3 regions of the Bradyrhizobium septentrionale genome follow, and region 1 is predicted to be linked to each of the others. Evidence: predicted binding sites of a transcription regulator. Region 1 holds the regulator's gene; each other region holds the start of a gene.
The links. Region 1 encodes LexA, which represses DNA repair genes until DNA is damaged. Its sites were predicted from a motif close to TGTTCNNNNTGTGTTCNG; they were not measured.

Region 1 (7,832 bases):
GTGTTGCGGCACTCCGTTGGCAAACAACAGCGGCAGATCCCAAGTCGATCTCCAGACGGCCCCTATGGTCATGGATGAACTGCAGCACGTGATCCACCGGACAACCAGCGGACCTCTCGTGATCAACGAGATCACCGCCATGCCGTGGAGCGCAGCGGAGTTTAGACGCAAGTGGCGCATTGCCGCTAAGGAGGCTGGCGTACCTGACGATATCACCAATAGAGATAGTCGACCTGCGGGTATGATTAGTGGAGATGGTGAGCGAGCGCGCGTAGTTCAGGGGGTAACGCTACGAATGCTCCGAGAAAGCATCCGTGCATCGCGCCACAGAAATGAGCTTTTATCGGACTAGGGCTGCCGCCCTGCCACTGAGTTGCCCGACGGCGCAAGCCCCCGCAGCAAAAATATTTCTGTTTATCGGCACACCCAACTCGGTGTATGAATCTCCCGTCTCACCCGATCGAGGGGCGCTGCGCATCGTCACGGGTGTTGCGGTGAGATGCGGTGGACGCCGAGCACGCAGTCGACGAATGCGCGTGAAGCGGACGGTGAAGTCGTGTGGTCCTGACGCCCTAGCGGCAGGTGTCTCGTCGCAACACGCGAAAGCGGTGTTGCGAAGGCGGTGACAAACAAGCCCAGTCTCGCCGGGGAGAGCACGAAGTAAGCCGTAAAACCATCGCGCAGGGAAAGCCGGATTGCTCCGGTTACACCTGTGGTCCTACCCCCGAGCTTTCTACCCTTTGCTCGGGGCCCATGGGTGCGATCGGCACCCGGCTTTCCCTGCGCCCTCTGTTCAAGGAGAGGGCGGAACGAGAAGCAAAGCTCGGACAAATCATGTCGCGAGAATGCGAGCGTATGACCCACAGACCGCGCCACACACTCCTTGTCGTCCCGGCGAAGGCCGGGACCCATAACCACAAAAGAATACTGTTGAGCGTCGCTGGAACGACGAGTCCCGTTCACTACAATTGCTGCGGCGTATGGGTCCCGGCCTTCGCCGGGACGACAGGGAAGTCGCATGCCTGCCGCACAAATCGGGGAGATTGCCGCCTGCCCGCAATTTTCGTACATGGTTTCACGCAATGACCTCGCAACTCTCCCCCGACTCAGCCGACGTGCTGCTGTTCGATATCGGCCGCGTCGTGCTCGATATCAGCCTGGACAAGGCGATGACGCACTGGGCACAGCATGCCGGTTGCGCGCCGGCCGACCTCGCCGGCCGTTTCGTCGTCGACGACAGTTACAGGCATCACGAGATCGGCCGGATCGACGACGCGGCGTTCTTTGCCAGCCTGCGCCGGTCACTCGGCGTCGAGCTCACCGACGCGCAATTCCTCGAGGGCTGGAATTCGATCTTCACCGGCGAGATGCCGGGCATCGCACCCCTGCTCGCGGCCGCCGCAGGGCGAATGCCGCTCTACGCCTTCTCCAACACCAATCCGGCACATGTCGCGCACTTCTCGGTCGCCTATGCCGAGCTGCTCAGCCACTTCCGGACCGTGTTCCTGTCCTCGAGCATCGGCCTTCGGAAACCCGACGCCGCGGCCTACGATCATGTGGTAGAAGCGATCGGCGTGCCGGCGTCGCGGATCCTGTTCTTCGACGATCTGGCTGCCAATATCGAAGGTGCGCGGGCGCGCGGCCTTCAAGCCATCCACGTGACATCGACGGATGACGTGGCAAGGGCGCTGACCGCACTTGGTATTTGACCATTTGCACCTAAGGAGTTTTGCGCGTGGCTTTGATGCCGGTTGCCGATGCCCTGTCCGCCATTCTTGCCGGCGCCGAACCGCTGCCGGAGGAGATAGTCGCGCTCGATGCGGCCTACCACCGCACGCTGGCGCACGACCTCGCGGCGCGCCGCACCCAGCCGCCGGAGCCGATGTCCGCAATGGATGGCTACGCCGTGCGCGCCGCCGATGCGGCTGACCTCAAGGCCCGGCTCAGGGTGATCGGCGAAGTCGCCGCCGGCCGGCCGTTCGAGCGGACGCTCAGTGCCGGCGAGGCGGTGCGGATCTTCACCGGCGGCGTCATCCCCCATGGCGCCGACGCCGTCATCATCCAGGAAGACACCCGGGTCGACGGCGACCATATCTCGATCACCGAGGCCGCGAGCCCAGGACGGCACATCCGCCCGGCCGGCGTCGACTTCCGTGAGGGTGACCTGCTGCTGAAGGGCGGCAGCCGCCTCTCCGACCGCGCGCTTTCGCTGGCGGCCGCCATGAACTATCCGGAACTCGCGGTGCGCCGCCGTCCCAAGGTCGCGGTGCTCGCCACCGGCGACGAGCTGGTGATGCCGGGCTCAAGGCCCGGCCCCGGCCAGATCGTCTATTCCAACGGCTATGCGCTGCGTGCGCTGGCGCGCGCCGAAGGCGCCGAGACCGTCGATCTCGGGGTTGCCGCCGACACGGTGGCCGCGACCACCGCCGGCATCCGCCGGGCGCGGGAGACCGGCGCCGACATCCTGATCACCACCGGCGGGGCCTCGGTCGGCGACCACGATCTGGTCAAGCAGTCGCTGGAGGCCGAGGGCGTCGCGATGGCGTTCTGGCGGATCGCGATGCGGCCCGGCAAGCCGATGATGCATGGCCGGCTCGGCGCGATGCGGGTGATCGGCCTGCCCGGCAATCCGGTGTCGTCCTATGTCTGCGCCTTCCTGTTTCTGGTGCCGTTGATTCGGGCTTTGAGCGGCCGGAACACCATCCATCATGTCCGCACGACCGCCCTGCTCGGCCGCGACCTCGCCGCCAACGACCGGCGCGAGGACTACCTGCGCGCGCGTCTCGAAGAGCGCCAGGACGGCGCGCCGATCGCCACGCCGGTGATGCAGCAGGATAGTTCGCTGCTCGGGAATCTCGCTGCGGCGCGGGCACTTCTGGTGCGTCCGCCGTTCGCGCCCGCCGCCGCCAAGGGCAGCGAATGCGAGATCCTCACACTGCCCGAGTGAGGTTTTCGCGGGCTGCCGATTGCGCGCCGCCTGATGCGTTCACCGGAAATTAAGTGGTTGCGGAACACATATCGAACATATAGTGTCCGTTCATGATTTGTTTCGAGTACTGGTGTCTACAATCGGGAAGCCGCCAGGGAGCATCGCGCTCCCGAGATCAGGCCCCGTCTGAAGGCCCCACCTGAAGAGTCTCGGAATCGAACGACGCTATCAACCGGGGGAATACTCGAGATGCTCACGCGCAAACAGTACGAACTTCTGCGTTTCATCAATGAACGTCTGAAAGAGGCCGGCGTGCCGCCCTCCTTCGACGAGATGAAGGATGCGCTCGACCTGCGCTCGAAGTCCGGTATCCACCGCCTGATCACTGCGCTGGAGGAGCGCGGCTTCATCCGCCGCCTGCCCAACCGCGCCCGCGCCATCGAGGTCATCAAGCTGCCCGAACTGGCCGCCGGCGGCGGCAACGGTCGCCGCGGCTTCACGCCCAGCGTCATCGAGGGCACCCTCGGCAAGCGCAGCAGCACGCCGCCGATCGCCGAGGACGACGGCAACCGTCCGGTCGCCGTCCCCGTGATGGGCCGGATCGCGGCCGGGACGCCGATCGAGGCGCTGCAGACCCGCAGCCACACCATCAGCGTGCCGCCCGACATGCTCGGCTCCGGCGAGCATTATGCGCTGGAGGTGCGCGGCGACTCCATGGTCGACGCCGGCATCCTCGACGGCGACATGGCGCTGATCCAGCGCAACGACGTCGCCAACACCGGCGACATCGTGGTGGCGCTGATCGACGAGGAGGAAGCCACCCTGAAGCGCTTCCGCCGCCGCGGTGCATCGATCGCGCTCGAGCCGGCCAACACTGCCTATGAAGTGCGCATCCTGCCGCCGAACCGGGTCCGCATCCAGGGCAAGCTGATCGGCCTTTATCGCAAATACTGACGACCGCGGAGCATGATCCGGAAAAGTGCGAAGCGGTTTTCCGAAAAGATCATGCTCGAACAGACATATGGAGCGGGATGACGATTCGAAGAAAAAGTCGTCCCGATCCAGGAACGAGCAACAGATCGGATCGTTCCTTGGAAGATAGCGCAGCGTGCGGACCAGCTTGGATGCGCCCCGATACCTCTCGCGCAGTGTAGCGTGTTTGTGATTGAGGCGTTCGACGGCCAGTCGTACAATCGCCCAGAAACGAGCAGACACTCGTTTGCTATCGTCCACTCTGGTAGAGGCCTGCGCCTCAAGGAGAGGCACGGGTCGCTACCTCGAAAAGAGGAGCCATCCGATGTGTGACTATAGTCTGCACGCCGTGGCAGCGCGCCCCGCCATTGTCGGAGAGACGCTGATCACCACGACCTTCCGCGGCACGTCGACCCGCGGCTTTGCTTCGGAGAACGATCCCACGGTCGCGGTCTGCATGCTGCCGGGCACCGAGCTCGCTTTCGCCGAGAACGTTCGCTACGACAGCCGCTGGATCTGGACCAAGACGATGAATTTCCGCGTCGGCGTGTTCAACGAAGTTGAGCCCGACGTGCCCGATCGCCATCACGACGCGGTCGAATTCCCCGACGGCAGCCATGTTCTGGTGACCCAGCTGGTCGAGGGACAGCGCGTCAGCGTGCTGCAATTGCCGGCATTGCATCCGCAGGTCGAGCACAAGCCGAAGGCTGTGGAGCGGCGCCCCTCCGCATTCGCGTCGCTGTTTTTGGGTTGAGCGCACCGTCGCCGCGGAATGAGCCATTCGGCGGCGGATGACCTTAAGCGATTTCGAGCGACCCCGGATTTCCGCTTCCGGGGCGCATGAGGAGATTTGCGTCGGCGAGCGCCTTGGCGCATCATCGCGTACGGAGGACGTGCACTCACGGAAACCTGCGCAGTGGTCGACAAGGTCACATGGCAAAAGGCTGGACGCGTCACCGAGCCGGGCCGCTACATGTTCCGGTTCGGCTGGCTGACGGTGACGGCCGATGATCTCAAGGTCTGGGAGCAGTTTCCCGAGGCCGTCTTCACCCTCGTCAGGAAGCCCGACGCCGGCCCCGATTCCGACGAGTACCATCTCGGCCTGTTCGAGCTGCCGACTACCCCCTCGCCCAACAACGGCTAGTCATCCCCCTGCAGGTCGGTCTCGGCCGGGGTCGCATCGACGGCAGGCCGCGGCGCGGCGGCGGGTGTGCGGAGGATCGTCTCGCTCTCACCGTCACCGGGAACCGCCGGCGACCACGGCCGGTCGATGCCGCCGGGCTTCACCGCATCGACGGCGTAGCCGGCGCTGTTCCGTCGCAGCACCAGCGCACCGTGGCGCCGCAGCCGCTCGGCATCGATCACCGAGGCCGCGCAGCCCTGCGGCGCCACCCGCGCGGTGACGATCAGCGCCGCCCGCTCGCAATCGTCGGCCAGCGCCTCCGGCCGCGTCGCCAGCGCGACGAAGGCGCCGCCCGGCCCCCTGGGTCACGCAGCCGCTCGGATCGCAGGAGACGCCCTCGCCGAGCGACGCATCGGCGGCGGTCCGTGCATCGGCATCCGCCGCCAGCCACTCCTTGACCAGGAATGCATCCTTCGCGCTATGCATCAGATGCAGCCGCCCGTCGCCGCCGCGCACCGCGACGTTGCGGCCGTCGGCGGAAATCAGCACGTCCGGCAGCGGCACCCTCACCGCCCAGACTGTGGCCACCACCAGGAGCACAGCGCCGGACCAGCGCAGCGGCGTGCGCAACAGCCCAAGCAGGATGATGCCCGCGCTTGCGACGATCAGCGGCCCGATGCCGAACGCCGCCATCCGCCCTACCGCGCCAGGCAGCGCGGCGACCCATTGCGTCACCAAAATCATCCAGTCGATGCCAAAGCCCATGATCGCCCAGAACACGCCATCAAAGCCGAACGGCATGGCGAGGAGGCCGAGCAGGCCCGCCGGCATCACGATCGCCGACACCACCGGCATCGCCGCGAGGTTGGCGAGAAGCCCGTAAGGCGTCACGCGATGGAAATGGAACGCGGCGTAGGGCGTCGTCGCCAGCCCCGCCACCAGCGAGGCCAGCATCAGCATCGTGAGCTCACGCCCGCCCCACAGCGCAACTCGTGCGGTCGCCGAATGGTCGGGCGAGGCCAACAGGTTCGGCAGCCCGATCTGCACCAGCGCCACCAGCCCGAGCGTCGCGGCAAACGACATCTGGAAGCTCGGATGCACCAGCGCCTCAGGCGCGATCGCGAGCACGATCAACGCCGCCACCGCCAGCGTGCGAAAGGTGATCGCGCGGCGGTCGACCATCACCGCGATCAGCACCACCGCCGTCATGAAGAACGATCGCTGCGTTGCGACCTCGGCTCCCGACAGCAAGAGATAGAACGCCGCGGCGACGAGCGCGGCCGCCGCCGCCCATTTCTTGATCGGATGCCCCGCCGTCAGCGCAGGAAACAGCGCGAGCAGCGCGCGCACCGCGAAGAATACCACGCCCGCGACCACGGCCATGTGGTAGCCGGAGATCGACAGCACATGGCCGAGCCCCGAGATGAACATCGCATCGTTGACCGGCGTCGAGATCGCATCGCGCCGGCCGGTCAGCAGCGCGGTCGCGATCGCGCGCTGGTCGCCGTCGAGCGTGGTGCGGATGCGCGCGTCGATGGCGTCGCGCAGGCCCTGCATGAAGGCCGCATAGCGCAGCGCCAAGCCGCCGGCCGCCGGCGGTTCCCTGGTCTTGACCGCGCCCATCACGAAGCCGGAGGCGCCGATGCCCTGGAAATAGAGGTCGCGACCGAAATCATAGGAGCCCGGACGCTGCGGCCCGAGCGGCGGCATCAGCCGCGCCTTCAATTCGACGAAGCTGCCGACATCGGGCGCGGTACCTTTCTTCACCGAGAGCCTGACACGTTCGAGCTTCGTCGTGTCGCGCGGGCTCTCCATCGAGACGACGCGCAGCACGAAGCGATCGGTCTTCTCGCGGATGTCGCGCGTCTCGACGAAACCGGTCAGCGCCACCGAGAACATCGGCCGCGCCAGCACCGTGTGGCCAATTCGCGCCGTCTTCCATGTCGCCGTCGTGAAGCCCGCCGCGACCGCAGCCAGCATCACGACGGCGGGAAACACCCTCCGCCGCCGCAGCAGCAGCGCCAGCAGGCAGAGCGCAATTGCGACGGCGGCCGCGACCGACAGCACCGGCTCGTGCTCGGCTGCGAAATAGAACGCAATCCCGGTGCCGAACGCCACCGGCACCCAGGGCAACAGCCGCCCGGCCCCCGCCTCCGCGCGCGCCCATTGCCGCAATGTCTCGACGAAGGGCCGCCAGATGCTGGCGCGCATCGGGACATAGCCGCCGGCCGGCGCAGCCGCACGCGGCGGCCACGTCCCCGCGTAGCCGCGTCTGCCGCCCGGCGTCGTGCCCTGCTCCGCCATTCCGCTTGCGATCCCTGCCGGGACGCGAAGCTACCGGATGCTGCGACCTCACCGCTAGCGGAACGGATGCAGAATACGGACCGGCAAGGCCGGATGCCTGGATTCCGCGCCGGGCCACAGCTGCCGCCTGCGTCAAACCGATCGAGCCGAAAGTCTCATTAGGTACCGATCCCATTGGGATTAGACTGCCCTGATGCCTCCACTCCCGGACAGACAGGGATGAGGCAGTGACGGCTCGCGGCACCTGAAGGCCGCTGGAGCTCTTCTCAGGTGGCCCACAACTCCCCTGAGACCAGGCGTTGCGGACGAACTCGCAAATCTCGCCTGCAACGCCGCGCACCACGCGCACTCCGCGAGCGGATTGATCGCTGAAAAAACGCGAGGCGTAGCGTTTGCATTTGATAGGAGCAGCACATGGCAGTTCAAGTACCTAGCGATTTTCGTCGCGTGATTGTCGCTGCGTCAGTGGGAAACATCATTGAATGGTACGATTTTTATATCTTT
Region 2 (7,832 bases), 2.7 Mb from region 1:
CTTCTTCCGCGAGGTCGAGACCCGCTTCCGCGGCTGCTCGGGCAACGCCTGCAAGTTCACCGCGGCTTATATCATCGCGCATGAGGCCGGCCATCACATCCAGAACCTGCTCGGCATCATCCCGCGGGTGAACCGGCTGCAGCAACAGGCCGGCAGCAAGGCCGAGGCCAACGCGCTGCAGGTCAAGGTCGAGCTGCAGGCCGATTGCCTCTCCGGCGTCTGGGTCAACCGCGAGGAGAAAAAGCGGCCGGGCTTCCTCGAGGCCGGCGACATCGACGCCGCGCTGACCACCGCAAATGCGATCGGCGACGACACGCTGCAACGGCAGGCCACGGGCAGGGTGGTGCCCGACTCCTTCACCCACGGCTCCGCCGCGCAGCGCAAGGAGTGGTTCATGCGGGGCTACCAGCAGGGCACCGTGCAGGCCTGCAACACGTTCGGCGGTAGCTTGTAGCCGTGTGCTGGTAGCGTCATCCCCGGGTGAGCGCGAGAATGCGCTCACTCGGGAGGTGTTCGCCTCTTGGCGAGCCTCGAAGGATGGCGGAACCTGCGGCCCATCCTTCGAGGCTCGCCCAGCGGTGCAAGTGCACCGCAAGGCGCGCACCGCAGGATGACGTCGGTGGGCGGGAAAGGGTGCGAGATGTCTTCGATCGACGAATCCAAATCATTCATCCCGCTCAACATCGCGGTGCTGACGATTTCCGACAGCCGCACGCTGGCGGATGACAAGTCGGGCACCACGCTGGCCGATCGTCTGACCGCGGCCGACCACAAGCTCGCGGCGCGCGAGATCGTCACCGACGATGTCGAGGCGATCCGCGCCGTGATCCGGCGCTGGATCGCGGATCCGGGCGTCGATGCCGTCATCACCACCGGCGGCACCGGCTTCACCGGCCGCGACGTGACACCGGAGGCGGTCGAGCCGCTGTTCGAGAAGCGGATGGACGGCTTTTCGATCGCCTTCCACATGCTGAGCCACGCCAAGATCGGCGTATCGACGATCCAGAGCCGCGCCACCGCGGGCGTCGCCGGCGCCACCTTCATCTTCTGCCTGCCCGGATCACCCGGCGCCTGCCGCGACGGCTGGGACGGCATTCTGGCCGCGCAGCTCGACTACCGCACGCGGCCCTGCAATTTCGTCGAGATCATGCCGCGGCTGGACGAACATCTGCGCCGCCCGAAGGCCAAAGGGGCGAGCGCCTGACTGTCATTCCGGGGCATCGCGCAGCGATGAGCCCGGAATCCATCGGGCCACATAACCTGCGGCGAAATGGATTCCGGGCTCGCGCTTCGCGCGCCCCGGAATGACGACGGAGAAGGGCGAGCCTTACAAATCCAGCTCCCAGGTCTCACCGACCAGGTCGACGCCAAAGCTGTGGTGCTTCTCTTCCTTCACGCGGCGGAAGCCTGTGCGGGCATAGATGCCGCGCGCGGCGAGCAGGATGCTCTGGGTCCACAGCGTCATCTTGGTGTAGCCCATCTCGCGTGCGGAGCGGATGCATTGCTCGACCAGCGCGCGGCCGACGCCGAGCCCACGCGCCTTCTCCTCCACCAGCAGCAGCCGCAGCTTGGCGAGGCCGTCGCCGGCCTTGACCAGGAAGATCGAGCCGACCGGCTCGCCGTCGACCTCCGCGATCCAGCACTGCTCGCGAGCCGGATCGAACGACCGCAGAAACTGCGCGCAGATCTCGGCCACCAATGCCTCGTAGCTGATGTCCCAGCCATATTCCTCCGCGTAGGCGCGTCCCTGTCGCGAGATCACCCAGCCGATATCGCCGACGCGATGGCTGCGCAGCAGGAAGCCGGCCGGCTTCTCGGCCGGCGGCTCCAGCGACTGCTCGATCGTGCCCATCGCACGCACCACGGCGGCGCGGCGGTCGCCGTCCATCTGCTTCAGCAGCGCCCCGACTTCGCTGCGCGAGCGGCGGTCGAGATCGGCGGCAGCAGTGCGGCCCTTGGCGGTCAGCGCCACCTCATTGACGCGCTTGTCGGCCTTCGACGGCTTGCGCGTCACGATCTGGCGGCGCTGCAGCGCCTGTAGCGTGCGGCTGACGAAGCCGGCATCGAGGTCGAGCTCGCGCACCAGTTCGGTCGCGGTGCAGTTCTCGCGATGCGCGAGCTCGTAGATGATCCGCGCCTCCTGCAGCGTGAACGGGGAGTGCAACAGCTTCGGCTCGATGATGCCGAGCTTGCGGGTGTAGAACCGGCTGAAGCCGCGGATCGCGGCGACCTGGCTCTCGAGCATCGTGTCAAAAGAATTTGATTTCATCAAACATATTATTTGACGGAATCAAATAAATGGCAAGGCCGATTTGCAAGGCCCATTCAGGGCATCGCGAAGCGGCGTTGCGGGTCGGAAACCCTACGCCACCATGATCCGGCTGCGCAGCATGGTGCGGGAGGAGCGGCCGAGCCGGCGCAGCAGCCGCGCCTCGGAGCGGCGGGCGTCGGGCCGGTAGCCGCCGATCCGCTCGTAATGGTCGCGCGCGATCAGAAGGCCCTGTTCGGCCGAAGGGCCCACGATCATCCGGGCGACGAATTTGATGCCGTCGCGCAGGCCGGGGTCGGTGTAGGGCGCGCGGGCGTAGCGGAAGATGCCGGCGCGGTCCTTGCCGCTTGCTGCCACCATCTGGATGAATTGGGTGGTTTCCTCGATCCAGCCCGCGTCGAGCACTGCGCCCGGATGCAGGAACATCAGCCAGGGCGAGCGGGCCTGCTTTGCACCGGCGGCAAGTGCCGCGGCACGCGTGCCCTCGAAGCGCAGGAAACCGCAGCCGGCGATGTCGGCAACGCGCTCCATCACGTCGCTGTTGGTGCGGTCGACCAGCAGCACCTCGCGGATGACGCCGGCGGCTGCGCCCGGCACCAGCGCCGCCAATGTCGCGACCGCGGTGCGCTCGACGCCGTCGGTTGGAATGATCACGCTCAGCATGATTCGAGGCTTCGATGGCTCAAACGGTTGAAAAACTCCGGCCGTGTTATCACCTTGTCATATTCAAAGCAGCCTTTTCGCCTGCAGAATTTTGCGCCATCACTTTGTGGATTTTCTCAAGCGATGTTCTTGATTTGTTCTCAGGCTGTGTTAGCTTCAGAACATGAGCCGAGCATCCTCTCATGCCCTCAAGCACCCGCCGGTAACGGCGCCCTCCGATAACCCGGCGGGTGCACCTTCGCCTGTCCCTGCCCCTTTTCCCGAGCTTGCGGTCGCGGTCGCGGTCGCGATCGAGCGCGAGCGGCGGCGCGGCCGAGGCGCGCAGTCCAACGCCAGCGGCCGTTACGAGGCCGAGGCGCGGACAGCCTTCGACGACGGCTGGCAGAGCCTCGACGACCTGCCGCCGTTCCAGACCAGTGTGGCGCTCGACACCTCGCGCAAGGTGATCACCCGCAACGACTCGCCCGACATCGGCTTCGACCGCTCGATCAATCCCTATCGCGGCTGCGAGCATGGCTGCGTCTATTGCTTCGCGCGGCCGACCCACGCCTATCTCGGCCTGTCGCCCGGGCTGGATTTCGAATCCAAACTGTTCGCCAAGCCGGACGCGCCCGCGCTGCTCGAGAAGGAGCTGGCGGCGCCGGACTACGAGGCGCGGATGATCGCGATCGGTACCAACACCGATCCGTACCAGCCGATCGAGCGCGAGCGGAAGATCATGCGCGGCATTCTTGAGGTCTTGGAGCGCGCCGGCCATCCGGTCGGCATCGTGACCAAGTCGGCGCTGGTGACCCGCGACATCGATATTCTGGCTCGGATGGCCAAGCGCAATCTCGCCAAGGTCGCGCTGTCGGTGACGACGCTCGACCCGAAGCTCGCCCGCACCATGGAGCCGCGCGCGTCGACGCCGCCGAAGCGGCTCGAGGCGATCAAGCGGCTGGCTGACGCCTGCATCCCGACCACGGTGATGGTCGCGCCCGTGATCCCGGCGCTGAACGATTCCGAGATCGAGCGCATTCTTGATGCCGCCGTGCATGCCGGCGCCAAAGAGGCGAGCTACGTGCTGCTGCGGCTGCCGCTCGAGGTCCGCGATCTCTTTCGCGAATGGCTGATGGCGAACTATCCCGACCGCTACCGCCACGTCTTCACGCTGATCCGCGACATGCGCGGCGGCCGCGATTACGACTCGCAATGGGGCACAAGGATGAAGGGCACCGGCCCGATGGCCTGGATGATCGGCCGCCGCTTCGAGATCGCCTGCGAAAAGCTCGGGCTCAACAAGCGGCGCACCAAGCTGACCACGGATCACTTTGCCAAGCCGAAGCGCAACGGCGAGCAGCTGTGCTTGTTCTAGGTGAGATCGGTGGCCCGGATGAAGCGCAGCGCAATCCGGGTCTTCCATCAACGGTTGGAGCTTTCCCAGATTGCGCTACGCTCCATCCGGGTTACGACGATAACAATGAGTGAGTGCAACAATGAGTAACGCCCCCGCCGCCCCGACCGCACGCTTCACCGTCCTCACGCTCGGCGTCAGCGACATGCGCGCCAGCATCGCCTTCTATGAATCGCTCGGCTTCACCAGGAAGATGCGCGTGACCGGCGAGGAGGTCGCCTTCTTCGACACTGGCGGCACCGTGCTCGGGCTGTTCCCGTGGCATCTGCTCGCCGCCGACGCAGGGCTGCCCGATCAGCCGCGGCCGGAGGCCTTTCATGGCGTTGCGATCGCGTGGAACTGCAACGACGATGCAGAGGTCGATCGTGTGATGGCGTTCGTGCGCTCGAAAGGCGCTAAGCTGCTGAAGTCCGCGCAGCCGACAAGTTATGGCGGTTATTGCGGTTATTTCGCCGATCCCGACGGCCACGCCTGGGAAGTGGTGCGCGCGCCGGGGTTTGAGGTACTCGATAACAGGCGGGTGTCGATTCCCGACTAGAGCCGGCCGGATTGAATTACGGGGAAGGGCGCCAGGTTCCCGGTTGCGCCGCGGGGCTGGCTTGATCACCATCCCCGCATGATTCGGGACAAGTCCAAGAGCACGCCGAAGAAGGCGCCGGCCAAATCAGCCAAGCCGGAGAAGCGCATCGTCTTGCGGCCGAGCTTCCGGCGCGAGCGCGCGCTGATCAAGCAGGGCGTCTGGCCGGTCGCCGGCTGCGACGAGGCGGGGCGCGGTCCGCTGGCCGGTCCGGTTGTTGCCGCCGCCGTGGTGCTGGACCCGAGCAGGATTCCAAAAGGCCTCGACGATTCGAAGCGGCTGACCGCCGAGCGCCGCGAGGAACTGTTCGAGGAGATCTGCGCCACCGCTGCGTTCTCGGTCGCGGTGGCGTCGCCGGCGCGAATCGACCGCGACAACATCCTGCGCGCCTCGCTGTGGGCGCTGGCGCGTGCGGTGCATGCGCTGCCGGAAATGCCAAAACACGTCTTCGTCGACGGACGCGACAAGCTCGCCACGCCCTGTGATTGCGACGCCGTGATCGGCGGCGACGGCATCGTGGCCTCGATCGCGGCGGCCTCGATCATCGCCAAGGTGACGCGCGACCGCCTGATGTGCGCGCTGGCGCTGGATTGTCCCGGCTACGGGTTCGAGCAGCACAAGGGCTATGGCGTGCCCGAGCACCTCGAGGCGCTGGACCGGCTCGGGCCCACCACCCACCACCGCAGCTTCTTCGCCCCCGTCGTCGCCGCGCGGCTGAAGCATTTTCCGGTCCCGGCCGAGCCCGACCTGTTCGCGGTGGACGAGGAAAGCGAAGCCGCGTCAGCCGCTGCTTGACCCGCCCGATGCTGTCATCCCCGCGCATGCGGGGATCCAGTATTCCGGAGACAGCTGTGCTTGAGCCCAGCCGCCGCGGCGTACTGGATGCCCCGCCTTCGCGGGGCATGACACCTGTGTCTGACTTTACACCGTGGACCCATCGGGCCCCCGTTGCCTCCGCCGCCGCCGCCCGTTATCAAAACCACCGGGATCAGATGGCGCCGCTGACGGGTGGCTGGGGCATTTCAGGCGTTTCATGCGGTTTACCTCCCTGGTTGTCGAACTGATCCGCGCCCGGCCGCGCCTCGTGGTCTGGGTGGTGGTGCTGGTGCAGGCCGCGATCTGGCTGTTGCTGCCGCTGATCTTCTACGGCAGCCCGCCCGGCAATCTCGCCGCCATCCTCGCCTTCGGCCGCGAATATCAGGTCGGAACCGACATGGGGCCGCCGCTGTCGTTCTGGCTCGCCGACATCGCCTTCCGCGCCGCCGGCAATCACGTGTTCGGCGTCTATCTGCTGGCACAGGCCTGCGAGATCGCGACCTTCATCGCCTTCTACCAGCTGGCGCGCGCCATCGTCGGCGGCCCGCAGGGCGTGCTGGCGGTGCTGCTGTCGATGACGGTCGTTGTGTTCTCTTCGCCAAGCGTCGAGTTCGGCCCGCTGATCCTGGCGCGTCCGCTGTGGGCGCTGCTGCTGCTGCACTCCTGGCAGCTGATCGGCCAGAACCGGCGCGCCGCTTGGTTCGCCTGGTCGATCGATTGCGGCCTGTTGCTGCTGACGACGCCCGCGGCGATGGGCATGATCCTGCTCGTGATCGGCTTCGCCCTCGCAACCGAGCGCGGGCGGCGCACGCTCAAGGCAGTCGATCCGCTCTATGCGGTGCTGGTCATCATCGTGCTGGCGCTGCCCTATCTGATCTGGCTGATCCGCGCCGACGTGCTGGCGCTGCCGGCCGTGCCCGCACTTGCCGTTCTCAAGGCGCGCGCGCTGCACTGGGGCGTCGTGCTCGGCGGGCTGATCGTGGCGACGGCCGCAATCGCGCTGCTGGCGATCCTCAATTCGCGCTGGTTTGCCCGCGAGGCCGAGGACGCTCCGATCATCTATCGTCCGCCGGTCAGTCCGCTGGCGCAGCAGTTCGTCTATTTCTTCGCCTTCGCGCCGGCGATTGCGGGCAGCTTCGTCTCCGGCCTGTTCGATCTCGATCGCGCCTTCGGCGGCGCCGGCGTGGCGCTGTTGATGTCGGGGCTCGCCGTCGTCGTCGCGACCGGTGATCTGATTCCGCTCAGGCGGCAACGGCTGTTGCGCTCGGTGTGGGCGTTCGCGGTCGCGGCGCCCGCGGCCGTGGCGCTGGCGGCGGCGCTGTTCCTGCCCTGGACCAGCACCACCGAGGTGCCGACCTCGCTGCCGGCAGCTGCGATGGGGCGCTTCTTCGACGACAGCTATGAGCGCCGCACCAACCAGCGGCTGCGCGCGGTGGCCGGCGACCCCGAAATCGCCAGCCTGATTGCGATGGACCGGCGTCGTCCGCATCTCTTGCTCGACGCCGCGCCGCAGCGGACGCCGTGGCTATCGATCCCGAAGTTCAACGAGACCGGCGGCGTCGTGGTCTGGCGCGCGCAGGACACCGCCGGCACGCCGCCGCCCGAGCTCGCGCAGCGCTTCCCCGGCCTGGTGCCGGAAGTGCCGCGCTTGTTCGACCGGCTGGTCAATGGACGGCAGCCGGTGCTGCGGATCGGCTGGGCGATCGTGCGGCCGAAGTAGTGTGAGATCTGTAGGGTGATTTGGTTTGTAGATTCCATGGGGCGGTGAGCGTGGCCTTTCCGATAGGTTTGGGTTTCCACACTCGAACCATCGGAGAAGTCAGATGCAAGCATCGACCACAGGCACGCCCACCGCCGACCATTGTGGCACAATTTTCGTTGCGGTCGAACTGAGTCAGAAGACGTGGCTTGTGACGTTGCACAGCCCGGACCGGGATCGGATTTCGCGCCACAAGCTGGAAGGGGGCGATCACACCGAACTACTGGCGTTGATCGAGCGGATCCGCGCCAAGGTGGCGGAGAAGTTCGGGTCGGCGCCCGGTGTGGTGAGCTGCTATGAAGCCGGCTATGACGGCTTTTGGCTGCACCGGCTATTGGAAGCAGCCGGGGTTACG
Region 3 (7,832 bases), 4.7 Mb from region 1:
CGAAACCGTGTGTTCGTCGTTCGAGAGTCCCCTCAAGCCGCCGAAGCGGCAAGTGGTCATATGTCGCCATCGCTGCCCCAACCAACCTTAGGTATTTTGTCTAATTTTTTCCTTGATCGAGATGCGCCGCCTTTCAGATCGGATCGCGCCCTCAAATACCTTGGCTGTGACTGCCGAACTCCTTGCAAGGACGGAAGCTCGTATTGCGCTGAGGCAGACGCGCTCAATCTCGGCAAAGGACATGCCTTCAAACCGCTCAGCGTAGCTGGAAACATCGAATTGGACTGGAAAATTGCGCGTCTTTAGCTTCAGCGTCGCTTTAACTTGGCTGAGCGTTGGCTGATCGAAGAACATTACTTCGTCAAACCGCCGCCACGCGGCTCGATCTATTGAGCCCTCAAGGTTCGTGGCGGCGATAAGCAGGCCTTTTCCAGCGAAGCGATCGATCAGCATGAGCAAGCTGTTAACGACACGTCGTATTTCGTTATGCTCCGCTGTATCGGTTCGCGCGCGAGCGAGAGCATCGAATTCGTCCAGAAACAATACTGTAGGCAGTTGAACAGCTGCGTCGAACGCCTTTCTTAAATTGCTCGCAGTCGCTCCGAGATAGGTCGTGATTACCTCGTCGAGCCGCGCTACCAACAGAGGTAGCTTAAGCTCACGTGCTAGCACTTCGGCGCAGAGTGTTTTTCCGCAACCTGGCGGGCCGCAAAATAGCAGCTTGGATCGTGGCGAAAGGCCGTGCCGCCGCAGTTCCTCGCCGCGGCGAACTTCGGTAACGATCTCAGCCAGCGCTTGGTAATTGTCGGTGCTAACGATGAGGTCGCTTGGCCCGCGCTGCGGCTCAATAAGCTCAAGCAAACCCGATGCTGTCAGTTGACTTCTAGCTAAGGCGGGCAACCGAGGCTGCGCCGTATGGGGTCTTCGAAGACCCTTTCCTTTCAGGGCCGGCCCTGCGGGCTCGCTACCGAGCGCTTGAATTGCGGGACTTTCGTCATCCGATGAGCGGGTCGCAAATGAGAATCCGCGAAGCTTAGTGTTCATGCGTACCAGCCGCTAGTGCACGAGGCCCGCCGTTGCCTCATCATGTAGAGTGCGCTTGAGCCTCGCCCTTGGCAAGGAGACGCCCAACGTCACCCCCAAAACAAAACGGCCAGATCACGAGATCCGGCCGTTAATTCGAGGCGAAAAAGAGAGTCTACGCTAGCTCAGCTCGCCTTCTTCACGAACACCGGCTTGCCGACCTTCTTCTCGATCGCACGCTTGAGGTCGAGCGCGCGGGGCGACAGCACCTCGGCCTTGGCCTTGATCAGATAGGCATCGAGGCCGCCATTGTGGTCGACGCTCTTGAGCGCATTGGTCGAGACGCGCAGGCGCACGTTGCGGCCGAGCGCATCCGAGATGAAGGTCACGTTGGCCAGGTTCGGCAGGAAGCGCCGCTTGGTCTTGATGTTGGAGTGGCTCACCTTGTGGCCCGTCTGGGGGCCCTTGGCCGTCAGTTCGCAGCGCCGGGACATCTTACAAAATCCTTATTGCATCCCCGCCACTGGCGGCACGTGCGATCACGCGGCCCGCGCAGGGGTTTTGAATTCGCGTCCATTTTCCAGGAACCGCGGGTGTATAGGGGCAGATCGCCCAAGCGTCAAGATTATATCGCCGCATGGCGGTACCGGGAAACGGCGGTTCATAAGCCGTTCCAGCCACTTAACGCCGGATATAGCAACCATATAAAGGGCGTATTCGGCTGCAAGTCTTGGTTCCATAAGAGATGCGCGTGTTGTCCGGCCGATGTGACATCCCGATGTGACTTGGCGAAATTGGACAACGAACCGAGCGCCGATAGCAGGACCGTCAGGTACGTAAGTGACCACCACGATTGCCCTTTTGCCCCCGCTCGGCCGGCTCATCGGCCTGTGCGCTGGTGCCCTCCTGCTGTTTTGCGCCGAGCGCGCCAGCGCGCAGGGGCGTGTCGACGCCCAGTATGAGGCGACCCTGGCCGGTATCCCGGTCGGCAAGGGCAGCTGGACCATCGAAATCGGCGACGACTCTTTCTCAGCCACCGCCCAGGGCGGCACCGCGGGGCTCTTGAAGGCATTTTCCGGCGGCAGCGGCTCGGGCGCCTCGCAGGGCCGCGTCGTCAATGGATCGCTGGTCGGTGCCTCCTACACCGCGACCACCAAGACCTCGAAGAAATCGGAGACGATCCGGATGGTGCTCGCCAACGGCGCCATCAAGGAATCCACCATCGAGCCGGAGCCGCCTGTCGATGCCGACCGCCTGCCTGTGTCGGATGCGCAGAAGAAGGGCGTGTTCGATCCGATGACCGGCTCGTTCCTGCGCGCGCCCGGCAATGCCGAACTGATGAGCCCGGATGTCTGCCGCACCGGCGCCGGCGTGTTCGACGGCCGCATGCGCTACGACCTCAAGCTCGATTTCAAACGGGTCGAGATCGTCAAGGCCGAGCGCGGCTATCACGGCCCGGCGCTGGTCTGCGCGCTCTATTTCGTGCCGGTCTCGGGCTACATCCCGGATCGCCCCGTCATCAAATACCTCGCCGCCCAGCGCAACATCGAGATCGCCTTCGTGCCGATCGCGGGCACCCGCCTGCTGGTGCCGTTCCGCATGACGATCCCGACCCCGCTCGGCCAGGCCATGCTGGAAGCCACCACGTTCGTCACCACAGCCGCGCCGCCGCGCGTGGCGAAGACGCAGTAGGGGATCTGATCGCGGCCACGCTGCCCGACCGTCATCCTGAGGAGCGCGCTTTTGCGCGCGTCTCGAAGGATCGACGGCCACCGGCCGGGCCGTGCATCCTTCGAGACGCGCTTCGCGCTCCTCAGGATGACGGGTCAGGGAGAGGTGACCGCGGTCCAGGGAATGCAACAGACGTCACCGGAATCCAGTTGACTCTTGCCTGCTTCTGATTCGACTCAGGCCCTCTGGAATTTAAGGAATTCAGTCCGCATATCCTGTGCTTGTGGAGCCCTCTCAAACTTGATCTAGTGCCGCCGCCATCAGGTCCACCCGAGATGTTGCGGTGAACGTTTCAGGCCTGGAATGGAGTCACCGATTCGGGCGCGATTCGTTCTAGACTCGTTCCGAAGCTTAAGCCGGGCGCAGAAAGCGTCGCATTGTGAGACAGATTTTGCGAAAGGACGCGTGAAGGAGTGAAGACGAAAGCGTCAATCCCTCACCGTCACCCTGAGGAGGCCGCGGAGCGGCCGTCTCGAAGGGCGACGGCCCCGCTGTCTCATCAAGACCGCCGCAAACGGATCAATCTCGGCCGTGCATCCTTCGAGACGCGCTGACGCGCTCCTCAGGATGACGGAACGGAGATCGTGCCAACAATTCAAGAAACACCTGCAAAATATGGCTTTCTCAACTTCGTTCGGAAATGATCGCGTGCCCGGTGCAGGCGTCACCGCGGTGCTTGGCCCGACCAACACCGGCAAGACGCATCTGGCGATCGAGCGCATGCTTGCGCATTCCTCTGGCTTGATCGGGCTGCCGCTGCGGCTGCTCGCGCGCGAGGTCTACAACAAGATCGCGGATCGCGCCGGCGTCGACAACGTCGCGCTGATCACCGGCGAGGAGAAGATCAAGCCGAAGGCGCCGCGGTTCTGGGTCTCGACCGTGGAAGCGATGCCGCGCGATCTCGATGTGTCGTTCCTTGCGGTCGACGAGATCCAGATCGCGGCCGATCTGGAGCGCGGCCACGTCTTCACTGATCGCATGCTCAACCGCCGCGGCCGCGACGAGACGCTGCTGCTTGGCGCCGCGACGATGCGCCCGATCATCGAGCGGCTGTTGCCGGGTGCTTCGATCATCACAAGACCAAGGCTGTCGCAGCTCGAATTCGCCGGCGACCGCAAGATCACGCGGCAGCCGCGGCGGACCGCGATCGTCGCGTTCTCCGCCGACGAAGTCTACGCAATCGCCGAACTGATCCGCCGCCAGCATGGCGGCGCGGCTGTGGTGCTGGGCTCGCTCAGCCCACGCACGCGCAATGCGCAGGTCGAGATGTTCCAGAACGGCGACGTCGATTATCTCGTCGCCACCGACGCGGTCGGCATGGGGCTCAATCTCGACGTCGATCACGTCGCCTTCGCCTCCGACCGCAAATATGACGGCTATCAGTTCCGCCGGCTGACGCCGGCCGAATTCGCCCAGATCGCAGGCCGCGCCGGGCGCGCCACGCGCAACGGCACCTTTGGTACGACGGGACGCTGCGCGCCGTTCGAGCCGGAGCTCGTCAACGCGCTGCAGAACCACACCTTCGACAGCGTCAAGATGTTGCAATGGCGCAACGCGAAGCTCGATTTCGCCTCGCTCGGCGCGTTGCAGGTGTCGCTGGCGATGGCGCCCAATCATGAGGCACTGACGCGGGCCCCGATCGCCGAGGACCAGCGCGTGCTCGACCATGTCGCGCGCGACGCCGAGGTGCGCGAATTCGCGCATGGGGCTAAGGCGGTGGAGCGGCTATGGGAGGCCTGCCAGGTTCCGGACTATCGGAAGCTATCGCCGGCCGCCCATGCCGAACTCGTGACCACCCTGTATGGCTTCCTGATGCAAAAGGGTCGTATCCCTGACGCATGGTTTGGCGCCCAGGTCGACCAGGCCAACCGGACCGACGGCGATATCGACACGCTATCGGGCCGGATCGCGCAGATCCGGACCTGGACCTTTGTGGCCAACCGGCCTGACTGGCTGTATGACCCGGAGCACTGGCAGGGGATCACGCGCGATCTCGAAAATAAATTATCCGATGCGCTGCATGAACGGCTCACGGAGCGTTTCGTTGACAGGCGGACCAGTGTATTGATGCGCCGCCTGCGGGAGAACTCAGTTTTGAATACGGAAATTGGCAAGACCGGTGAAGTGATCGTGGAAGGCCATGTGATCGGCCGGCTCGATGGTTTCACCTTTGCACCTGATGCGGCCGAGGCCGGCAGCGACGCCAAGGCGCTGCAAGCCGCCGCCCAGCAGGTGCTGGCGCGCGAGATCGACGCGCGCGCCGAGAAACTGGGCGCCGCGCCCGACGAGCAGTTCGTGCTGACCTCCGACGGCACCATTCGCTGGACCGGCGATGCGGTGGCGAAGCTCGTGGCCGCCGAGGACGCGCTGCATCCGCGGCTACGCATCATTTCCGACGAGCGGCTGACCGGCGCCTCGCGCGAAGCGGTGCAGACCAGGCTCGACCTCTGGCTCAAAACGCATATCGAAAAACTGCTCGGGCCGCTGTTCGAACTCTCCAAGGCCGAGGATATCCAGGGCATCGCCCGCGGCATCGCGTTCCAACTGGTCGAGGCGCTCGGCGTGCTCGAGCGCAGCAAGATCGCGGCCGAGATGAAGGATCTCGATCAGCCCTCGCGTGCCGCGCTGCGCAAATACGGCGTGCGGTTCGGCGCCTACCACATCTATTTCCCGCAGCTCTTGAAGCCCGCGGCGCGCTCGCTGGCTTCGCTGCTGTGGGCCGAGAAGCAGAACAATGTCGACATGAGCGCGCTGTCGAACGTGCAGCATCTGGCGTCGAGCGGCCGCACCTCGTTCCCGGTCGACAAGCAGCTCGCTCGCGATGCCTATCGCGTGCTCGGCTATCGCCAGTGCGGCGAACGCGCGGTGCGCGTCGACATCCTCGAGCGGCTTGCCGATCTGATCCGTCCGGCGCTGGCCTGGCGCGAGACCTCGCCGGGCGAAAAGCCCACAGGCGCCTTCGACGGCCGCGGCTTTGTCGTGACGCAGGCGATGACCTCGCTGACCGGCTCGGCTGGCGAGGACTTTGCCTCGATCCTGCGCGCGCTCGGCTATCGCATGGACCGTCGTCCGCCGCTGCCGCCGAAGGCGGTTGAGGTGGCACCGGTCGAGACCACCGAGACGGCCGCTGCCGAGACGCCGCCGGTCGAGGCTGGTGCTGACGCTGCCGCGGATGTGCCGGTCGATGCCGCCGCTGATGCGCCGGCCGACGCCGCCGCAGAGGTCACGGCCGATGCAGTGGAGGCTACCGCTGCGCCCGAGGCCGAAGCGCCTGAGGCCGAAGCTGCTGTCGATCAGCCGGTGTCCGGCGATCCCGCACCGTCGGCTGCGCTGCTGCCCGATGTCGGCTTTGCCGAGGTGGTTGCCAGCGAGGCGACGCCTGTGGTCATCGAGACCCACCAGGATGCCGCAGCGGAGCGCGTCGCTCCCGTCGACGCGCCCGCCGCCGCCGAAGAACCCGCTCCTGAAGCGCCCGCCGCTGAAGCCGCAGCCGAGCCCGCGCCCGCCGTGGAAGCCGCTGCGGGGACGCCTGAGGCTGCCACTGAGGCGCCCGCGGAGACTGCGAGCGCTGAGGCTGCACCCGCCGAGGCTGCTCCCGCAGCCGCAGAGACGCCGGCCGAACCGCAACTGGTCGAGGTCTGGCGTCCCGGCGGCCGCTCCGATGGAGAACGCCGGCCGCATCATCGCGGTCACGATCGCAACCGCGGCCGTCATCAGAACAAGCCCGCCGAAGGCGCCCAGGCCGCCGAAGGCGGCGAGGGGGGAGGCGAGAAGCGCGAGCAGCATCGCCGTCCGCGCCGTCATCACGATTTCCGCGCGCCGCGTCCGGGCGCAGCACCCGCTGACGGCGCTGCGGCAGCCTCCGCCGCGCCGGCCGATGGCGCGCAGGCCCGCGACAACCGCCAAGATAATCGCCAGGGCAATCGTGACGACAAGGGCCAGCGCCGCGAGCGGTTCGAGGGCAAGGGCTTCGAGGGGAAGGGCCGCGATCGCGACAATGAGCGGCGCGGCGAGAAATTCGGCGGCGGCCGCAAGGGCGGCGATCGTGATCGCGGCGGCCGCGATTTCGGCCGCGACAAGGGCGGGCGCGACAAGCGCGAGGGCGGCCCGTCGCATCGGCCCTATGCCTCGAGCGCGAGCACGCCGCGCGAGCGCGACCGGCCGATCGATCCGAACTCGCCCTTCGCCAAGCTGGCTGCACTGAAGGAGCAGCTCGCCGGCCGGAAGGAATAGTCCAACCTTTGGTCTAATTCTTGGATCGACAGCGCCTCGACAAATGGCTGTGGCACGCGCGGGTGGTGAAGGCCCGCACCAGCGCGGCTGAACTCGTCGCCTCAGGGCATGTCCGCATCAACGGCACGCGCGAGAAATCGCCGGGCCATGCCGTGAAGCTAGGTGACGTCGTCACCGTCGCGCTCGACAACAGCGTCCGTGTGCTGAAAGTGATCGGCTTTGCCGAGCGGCGCGGCGACGCCGCGTCCGCGCGCCTGCTTTGCGAGGATTTGCAAGGAGGCAAGGAATAGCTATTTAGGGCCAGCAATTCCTTGCGGCTCCGGTATTCCTGCGCTACGCAACCCCGGAAAAAGTGGATCGTTTCGGAGTTTTGGATGACCTACGTCGTCACTGAAGCCTGCATCAAGTGCAAATATACCGACTGCGTCGAGGTCTGCCCCGTCGATTGCTTCTACGAGGGCGAGAACATGCTGGTCATCCACCCGGACGAATGCATCGATTGCGGCGTGTGCGAGCCGGAATGCCCGGCTGACGCCATCAAACCGGACACCGAGCCGGGCCTGGAAAAGTGGCTCGAGGTCAACCGCGACTACGCCAAGAGCTGGCCGAACATCACCCAGAAGAAGGACTCGCCCGAGGACGCCAAGGAGTGGGAAGGCAAGGAAGGCAAGTTCGAGAAATATTTTTCTGCGAATCCGGGCAGCGGCGACTGAGTTCGCCTGTCACCCTCGGGACTACCCCGATAAGGGCGGGCTTGGGCCGCCGCGGCCCTCCGTCCGGGCCGCCGATTTAACCCTAATGACGGACATATGACCCGAGGGTCCCCTGTTATGCCCGGAATCGGG

Region 2: a site for LexA is predicted at 3,057-3,074, ahead of HAP48_RS06670 (PA0069 family radical SAM protein). Genes of this name have one in related genera too.
Region 3: a site for LexA is predicted at 3,084-3,101, ahead of HAP48_RS17915 (helicase-related protein). Genes of this name have one in related genera too.

Annotation. Positions count from the first base shown of each region.
Region 1 is NZ_CP088285.1:8,062,598-8,070,429, forward strand. Features, by position in the region: gene HAP48_RS40315 (hypothetical protein) at 1-78, shown strand, start outside; gene HAP48_RS40320 (HAD family hydrolase) at 1,083-1,709, shown strand; gene HAP48_RS40325 (molybdopterin molybdotransferase MoeA) at 1,736-2,947, shown strand; gene lexA (transcriptional repressor LexA) at 3,179-3,883, shown strand; gene HAP48_RS40335 (hypothetical protein) at 4,227-4,655, shown strand; gene HAP48_RS40340 (hypothetical protein) at 4,818-5,045, shown strand; partial or broken gene HAP48_RS40345 (ComEC/Rec2 family competence protein) at 5,042-7,328, opposite strand; gene HAP48_RS40350 (MFS transporter) at 7,743-7,832, shown strand, end outside.
Region 2 is NZ_CP088285.1:988,420-996,251, reverse strand. Features, by position in the region: gene ypfJ (KPN_02809 family neutral zinc metallopeptidase) at 1-454, shown strand, start outside; gene moaB (molybdenum cofactor biosynthesis protein B) at 641-1,204, shown strand; gene HAP48_RS06680 (bifunctional helix-turn-helix transcriptional regulator/GNAT family N-acetyltransferase) at 1,328-2,269, opposite strand; gene HAP48_RS06675 (glycosyltransferase family protein) at 2,363-2,932, opposite strand; gene HAP48_RS06670 (PA0069 family radical SAM protein) at 3,096-4,286, shown strand; gene HAP48_RS06665 (VOC family protein) at 4,408-4,863, shown strand; gene HAP48_RS06660 (ribonuclease HII) at 4,942-5,697, shown strand; gene HAP48_RS06655 (glycosyltransferase family 39 protein) at 5,936-7,438, shown strand; gene HAP48_RS06650 (IS110 family RNA-guided transposase) at 7,542-7,832, shown strand, end outside.
Region 3 is NZ_CP088285.1:3,411,934-3,419,765, forward strand. Features, by position in the region: gene HAP48_RS17895 (S8 family peptidase) at 1-70, opposite strand, end outside; gene HAP48_RS17900 (AAA family ATPase) at 88-1,044, opposite strand; gene rpmB (50S ribosomal protein L28) at 1,209-1,517, opposite strand; gene HAP48_RS17910 (DUF3108 domain-containing protein) at 1,885-2,715, shown strand; gene HAP48_RS17915 (helicase-related protein) at 3,370-6,987, shown strand; gene HAP48_RS17920 (RNA-binding S4 domain-containing protein) at 7,008-7,277, shown strand; gene fdxA (ferredoxin FdxA) at 7,362-7,700, shown strand.